DNA from 2 places in the Georgenia sp. Z1491 genome. Region 2 is predicted to be linked to the other one. Evidence: riboswitches for the same ligand, from Rfam matches in the RefSeq annotation. Region 2 holds a riboswitch; the other holds the start of a gene.

What was found. Region 2 has a riboswitch for thiamine pyrophosphate ahead of AC24HA_RS03970 (YkoF family thiamine/hydroxymethylpyrimidine-binding protein). Riboswitches for the same ligand answer to the same signal wherever they lie in the genome.
Region 1: another riboswitch for thiamine pyrophosphate. It lies ahead of AC24HA_RS00340 (thiamine ABC transporter substrate-binding protein); the one in region 2 lies ahead of AC24HA_RS03970 (YkoF family thiamine/hydroxymethylpyrimidine-binding protein).

What each region holds. Positions count from the first base shown of each region.
Region 1 is NZ_CM172729.1:75,600-78,799, reverse strand. Features, by position in the region: gene AC24HA_RS00360 (Na+/H+ antiporter subunit E) at 1-455, shown strand, start outside; gene AC24HA_RS00355 (MrpF/PhaF family protein) at 455-877, shown strand; gene mnhG (monovalent cation/H(+) antiporter subunit G) at 874-1,254, shown strand; gene AC24HA_RS00345 (DUF4235 domain-containing protein) at 1,338-1,616, shown strand; TPP riboswitch at 1,767-1,873, shown strand; gene AC24HA_RS00340 (thiamine ABC transporter substrate-binding protein) at 1,930-3,132, shown strand; gene AC24HA_RS00335 (ABC transporter permease) at 3,129-3,200, shown strand, end outside.
Region 2 is NZ_CM172729.1:848,807-852,006, forward strand. Features, by position in the region: gene AC24HA_RS03960 (ABC transporter ATP-binding protein) at 1-234, opposite strand, end outside; gene AC24HA_RS03965 (ECF transporter S component) at 306-905, opposite strand; gene AC24HA_RS03970 (YkoF family thiamine/hydroxymethylpyrimidine-binding protein) at 902-1,609, opposite strand; TPP riboswitch at 1,655-1,762, opposite strand; gene AC24HA_RS03975 (homocysteine S-methyltransferase family protein) at 1,822-2,871, opposite strand; gene AC24HA_RS03980 (ribbon-helix-helix protein, CopG family) at 3,016-3,200, shown strand, end outside.

The sequences.
Region 1 (3,200 bases), 770 kb from region 2:
TCGTGCGGGAGGTGCTGCGTGCCTCCTGGCAGATCGTCGTGCTCACGGTGCGGGGCCGTCCCCCGCGCGGCGCCGTCATCCGCGTCCAGCTGCGCTCCCACTCCGACCTCATCCTCACCGGCACCGGCGGGATGTGCTCGCTGGTCCCCGGTTCGCTCGTCGTCGAGGCCATGCGCCTGTCCGGGATGCTCTACATGCACATCCTCGACGTCGACATCGCGGGCGGTCTCGAGCGGGCGCACTCCGACGTCCTCGACCAGGAGGAGCGTCTCCTGCGGGCCTTCGCCACCGACGACCAGCTCGTCGACGCCGGCTTCCGCCCTGGCTGGTCCCGGCGCGCCGGGCGGCTGCCGTCGCCGTCCGTCGAGGGCCCGGCGGCCGAGGCCCCGTCGGAGGACGGCCAGTCGGCGGCCGGCCAGGTCGGTCCGTCCCCGACGACGGGGGGCGGTGCGTGATGGAGATCGTCGTCTACGCCTGCCTCGCCGTGGTGGTGCTCGCCGTCTTCACCGCGCTCGTGCGCCTGGAGCGTGGGCCGTCCACGCTCGACCGCGCGGTCTCCACGGACGTCGTCACCGCGTCCGTCGTCGCGCTCGTGGGCCTGCTCATCGCGTGGACCGGGAGCGCCGCGTACGTGCCGATGCTCGTGGTCATCACGCTCGTCGGGTTCCTCACCACGGTGACGATCGCGCGGTTCACCGCGGTCGAGAAGTCCGACGAGGCCCGCATCCTCACCAAGGAGGAGCTCGCCCAGGTCATCGCGCGCGAGCGCGAGCTCGACGACGACGACGCGCCCGTCCACGGTCCCGACTCGCCGCGCGTGACGGGCGAGGACACCTCGGGCCCGGAGGACGACGGCACCGGGGAGGGACGGTCATGAGCTGGTCCGACGTCGTGACGGTGCTCGCCGCGATCCTGCTGGTCGCGGGCTCGCTGCTGGTGCTCGTCGCCGCGGTCGCGCTCGTGCGCTTCCCCGACCTGTTCAGCCGGATGCACGCCGCGGCCAAGCCGCAGGTGCTGGGTCTCGCCCTGCTCATGGCGGGGGTCGCTCTCGAGGTGCGCGACCCGCGGATCGGGTGGACGCTTGTCCTCGTCGTCGCGTTCCAGCTCCTCACGGCGCCCATCAGCGCCCACATGGCCGGGCGCGGCGGCTACCGCACCGGGCGGGTGGACAGGTCCGCGCTCGTGGTCGACGAGCTGGCCGAGGACATCGAGGCCTCGGGCGGGGACGCGAACCACAAGCACACTGGGGCATGATCGTCCCGACGGACTGCGCGGGAAGGCCGGGCAGCCCGGGAGACCACGACCAGGGCGTCACGCCCTGACCACGGAGGGCACAGATGGACATCGGTTGGAAGATCGTGAGCACGGGCGCCGGCGTGGTCGCCGGCATCGCGGCGAACAAGATCCTCTCGAAGGGCTGGGTCGCGGTCACGGGCCACGAGCCGCCGGAGATCGTCGACGGTGACGACTCGGTCTCCCTTGTCGAGATCGTGGTGTTCACGGCCGTCTCGGGAGCCGTCGTCGGCCTGGTCCGCCAGCTGGCCATGCGCCAGGCCGCCAAGTGGTACAAGCCCGCCGAGCTGCAGAAGGTCTCGGACGACGTCTTCGACGACTGACGGCCGACGACTGACGGCAGGCGACCGGCGCCCGGGGTGCGAGGCGCGCCCGGCGCCACCGCCGGCCGCCGTCGCACTCCGGTGTCCGCGGGCCCGCACCACGCACGTGGCGCGGGCCCGCGTCGTGCCCGGCCGGCGGGGTAGCATGTCCGCGAACGACAGGGGAGCGCCGACCACGGCGCTGAGAGTGCGGCACGCCGCAGACCCTCGAACCTGATCCGGTTAGCACCGGCGGAGGTAGTCGGGACATCTCTCCGTCGTCGCGGTACCCGCCGCGGCGACGAACCCTGCGCACCCACGCAGGAGGTACGACATGCGCAGCACCATCACCGGCCCGGGCACCGGCTTCCGCCGCCCGGGCGCCGGCACGGACCACCCGGGCCCCCACCGCCGCGGCGCGCGGGCCCTCGGGCTCGGCACGGCCCTCGCCCTCACCCTCGCCGGCTGCTCGCTGGGCGGCGGGGACGAGGACACGGACGACTCCGAGAGCGCGGGCGACGCGGAGACGGCGGAGCAGGCGTCCGAGGGCGCGTCCGGCGGGTCCGGCGAGGCGCCGGCAGGCGCGGGCGGCGAGGTCGCTCTCGTCACGCACGACTCGTTCAACCTCCCCGACGAGCTGATCGAGCAGTTCGAGGCGGAGAGCGGGTACACGCTCGTCGTCACGGCGCCCGGGGACGCGGGCAGCGTCGTCAACGAGCTCCTCCTCACCGCGGGCAGCCCGTCCGCCGACGTCGTGTACGGCATCGACAACGCCTACGCGAGCCGTGCGATCGACGGGGGCGTGCTCGAGCCCTACACCTCGCCGGACCTGCCCGCCTCCGCGGAGGACCTGCTCGTCGACGGAGGGGACCAGCTCACTCCCGTCGACTTCGGCGACGTGTGCCTCAACGTCGACACCGCGTGGTTCGAGCGGGAGGGGCTCACACCGCCGCAGACGCTCGCGGACCTGACCGAGCCCGACTACGCGGACCTCACGGTCGTCACCGACCCGAACGTCTCCTCGCCGGGTCTCTCGCTCCTCGTGGCCACCGTCGCGGAGAGCGGCGAGGAGGGGTTCGCCGACTACTGGCAGAGCCTTCTCGACAACGGCCTGCGGGTCGTCGACTCCTGGTCGGACGCCTACTACGTCGACTTCACGTTCTCCGGCGGGGACCGCCCGATCGTCCTGTCCTACTCCTCCTCCCCGGCCGCGACCCCCACCGAGGACGGCACGGGCTCGACCACGGCGGCGCTGCTCGACACCTGCGTCCGGCAGGTGGAGTACGCGGGCGTCGTGGCGGACGCGAACAACCCCGAGGGTGCGCGCGCGGTGATCGACTGGTTGCTGTCCGCGGACGTCCAGGCCGCCATGCCCGACTCGATGTACATGTACCCCGTCGACGACGAGGCCCCGCTGCCCGAGGCGTGGTCCGAGTTCGCACCGCCCGCCGAGGAGCCGATCGAGATGCCGGCCGGCGAGATCGACGCGAACCGCGAGGAGTGGCTGCGCACCTGGGACGAGGTGGTCGGCGGTTGACGGCCCGCCGCCTCGCGCGCGCTCTCGCGGTCGGGGTGCCGGTCGCGTTCCTCGCGATCTTCTTCGTC
Region 2 (3,200 bases):
GTGCGCCCCGGCCACCGTCACCTCCCCCGTGACCCGTGCCGTCACCGTGTGGGGCACGACCCCGGTGATCACCTGCAGCACCGTCGACTTGCCCGAGCCCGAGGGCCCCAGGACCACCACGTGCTCGCCGGGCGCGACGCCGAGCGTGACACCGCTCAGCGCCGGCTCCGGCCGGCGCGGGAAGTGCACCGACACGTCGGTCAGCGCGACGGCCGACGCCGCCGCCGTGCCCACGGCCGGACGGTCGTGCCCGGTGGCGGCCCTGTCGTCGGGGGAGGTCCGGGCCGGCCGTGCCGACAGGCCCGTCATGCCTGACCGGCCCGGCCGATGGCGAAGTTGTCCACGACCCCGGTGCGCGCGAGCGCGTCGACGACCACCTTGGCGAGGAGCCCGCCCAGGACGACGCCGGACAGCGCCTGGATCGCCAGGCGCAGCGCGAAGATGTCCTGCCCGTACCAGCCCGAGCGGAACGCGGAGTAGAAGAACACCAGCGTTGCGCCGAGGAGCCCGGCCAGGGCGAAGATGCCCCACCCGAACCTCCGGTAGCGGGTGAGGAAGAACGGGAGCTCGCAGCCGACGCCCTGGAGCAGGGCCGCCACGAGGAGCAGCGGGCCGACCGGTGAACCGAGGAACGCGAACTCGATGGTCGCGGCGAGGACCTCGGCGAGCACGCCGGCGCCGGGACGCCGCACGATGGCCACCGCGATCGGGGCGACGATCAGCCAACCACCGAAGAGGACGTGCTCGGAGAGGTCGCCCGCGGGGCCCATGAGGACGCGCAGCCCGCTCCAGCCCTGGACGAGAGCCCAGTAGGCGAACCCGAAGACCGCGCCGAGCACCACCACGATCACGAGGTCCTTCAGCGCCCACGGGCCGTACCCGTGGCTCTGGTCCGCGCCGCTCATGACGCCACCTGCTCGCTCGGCGAACCCACCGAGACCGTGAGATGGGTGACGACGTGCGGGACGCTCGCGCCGACCCGCGCCCACGCGTCCGTCGCCGTGGCCAGGACCTCGGCGAGGTCGCCGGTGAGCATGGTCGCGTAGTGCGCGGCCTCGCTCGCCACGCCCCGCTCCCGCGCCTCGGCGATGGCCGCCATGATCGGCTCCATGTGCTCGCCGGCGCCGGACGAGCCGTCGAGCAGCGGGTAGAGCGACCACTGCGCTCGCGCGGCGATCCCGGTCGGTGCGAGCTCGACCGGCTCGCCGCCGCCGACGACGGCGCCCGGCTCGCAGGTCACCTCGCCGGGGCAGCCGCGGGAGAGCAGGATGTGGGCGACGACGTGGCCGCCGTCGGTGCGGCGCGAGGCCGCCTCGACCAGCCCGGCCGCGTAGGCGGCCAGGCGCTGCTCGGCCGGGGCACGGCGGGCGCCGACGTACGTGCTGACGGCGTCGGACTCGACGACCAGGCCGTCGAGCAGGCCGCGGTCGGCGACGTCGGCGAGCGAGCCGAGGATGACGTCGACGAAGTCGCTCGTGTGCGGGTGGATGCTCACGCGCATGCCGATCCCGCGCTGCTCGGTGGCGTCGGTCGAGACGGTGTCGGTGGCGATGCTCGTGCCGGTCGAGCGGGTGCCCGGGTCCGTCCGGGTGGTGTCGTGCTGGGTCACGGTGCCTTCCTCGGCCCGCGGGTACATCGAGACCTCCCGGCACGGCGGCCGACAGGCTCCCTGCTTCCTACGCCGGTACGAACCGGATCAGGTCGGCGGGTCTGCGGTCGTTCCGCACTCTCAGCGCCTGCAGGCGCTCCCCGGGGGTTGCCGGCACGCTACCCGGACGGGCCTGAAGCTGTCGAGGCCTGCCCGCAGGGTGGCGACCCAGGTCAGGCGCGCGACCCGAGGGCCGCGATGTGCTCCGGGAGCCGTTCGTGGCTGCCGTACATGAAGTGGTTCTCCATGCGCTCGGAGAACCGGCTCGCCTCCGTGGTCCGCCCGACCGCCTCGGCGACCTCGCGGATGTGGATCGGCGCCGCGCCGCAGCACACGCCCAGGTAGTTCACGCCGAGGTCGAGGGCCTCGCGGGCGAACGCGCCGATCTCGTAGCGGTTGGCGTACAGCGGGTCCAGCGCGGTCGGGAACGTCCGGCCGTGCGGCGCGGGGACGGAGGCGGCGACGTCGGAGAGGTTGAAGAACGTGGGCTCGGCCTCCGTCGTCCGGTAGGGGATCGGCAGGGCGCCCACGTGGCAGGAGACGGCGGCGCGGATCTCGCGCAGCCACGGCAGCATCGTGTCCGGGCCCCGGAAACAGTTGAGCCCGACGACGTCGGCCCCGCCCTGCTCGAGGCGCTGTGCGGTCTCGACGATCCCGAGTCCGTCGGCCATCTCCTGGAAGGCCATCGGCGCGAGGGTGAGCACCACCGGCAGGCCCGAGCCCTTGGCGATCTCGAGGGCGGCCAGCGCCTCTCCCGCGTAGTAGAAGGTCTCCCCGACGATGAGGTCGGCGCCCTCCTCGACGGCCCAGCCGACCATCTCCTCGAACATCGCACGCACCTCGTCCTGGCGCGCGGTGTCGGACGGGTCCCAGATGTTGGAGTTCGAGATGTTGCCGGCCACGAGGTTGCCGGGTACGCGGTCGGCGACCTCGCGCGCGATGCGCAGCGCGGAGCGGTTGAGCGGCTCGAGCAGATCCTCCTTGCCGATCACCCGCATCTTCTCGCGGTGGCCGTTGTACGTGAACGCCTCCACGATGTCCGACCCGGCTCGCTGGAAGTCGACGTGGAGCGCCGTGAGGGCCTCGGGGTGCTCGAGCGCGACCTCGGGCACGAACTCGCCGGCGGTGAGGTAGCCGCGCCGCTCGAGCTCGAAGAGGAATCCCTCGGCGCAGATCACCGGGCCGGCGTCGAGCCGTGCGGTGAAGGTCTGGTGGTCGGTCACGTGCTGCTCCTCGGGGTCGACGAGATGTCCAGCGTAGTGAACCGTGCCGGCCTGGGGTCGTGCGGCGCGGAACCGGCTGAGCCCACCAGGTGGGACGGCGGGGACTCCAGACATGAGCAGGTATGCACATGCTACGGTCTGCGCATGTCATTGCTCGAGCGGCGGCTCCAGGTCCTCGTCGACGCGCAGAGGTACGAGCGGTTGGAGTCCGAGGCGCGTGCCACGGGGCGCTCCGTCGGCGCCCTCGTGCGCTCGGCGATCGACGCCCACTTCGACGACGCGGCAGCGACCTCAGCAGCTGGAGCGGCCGCACGGCGCGTGCTTGAGGC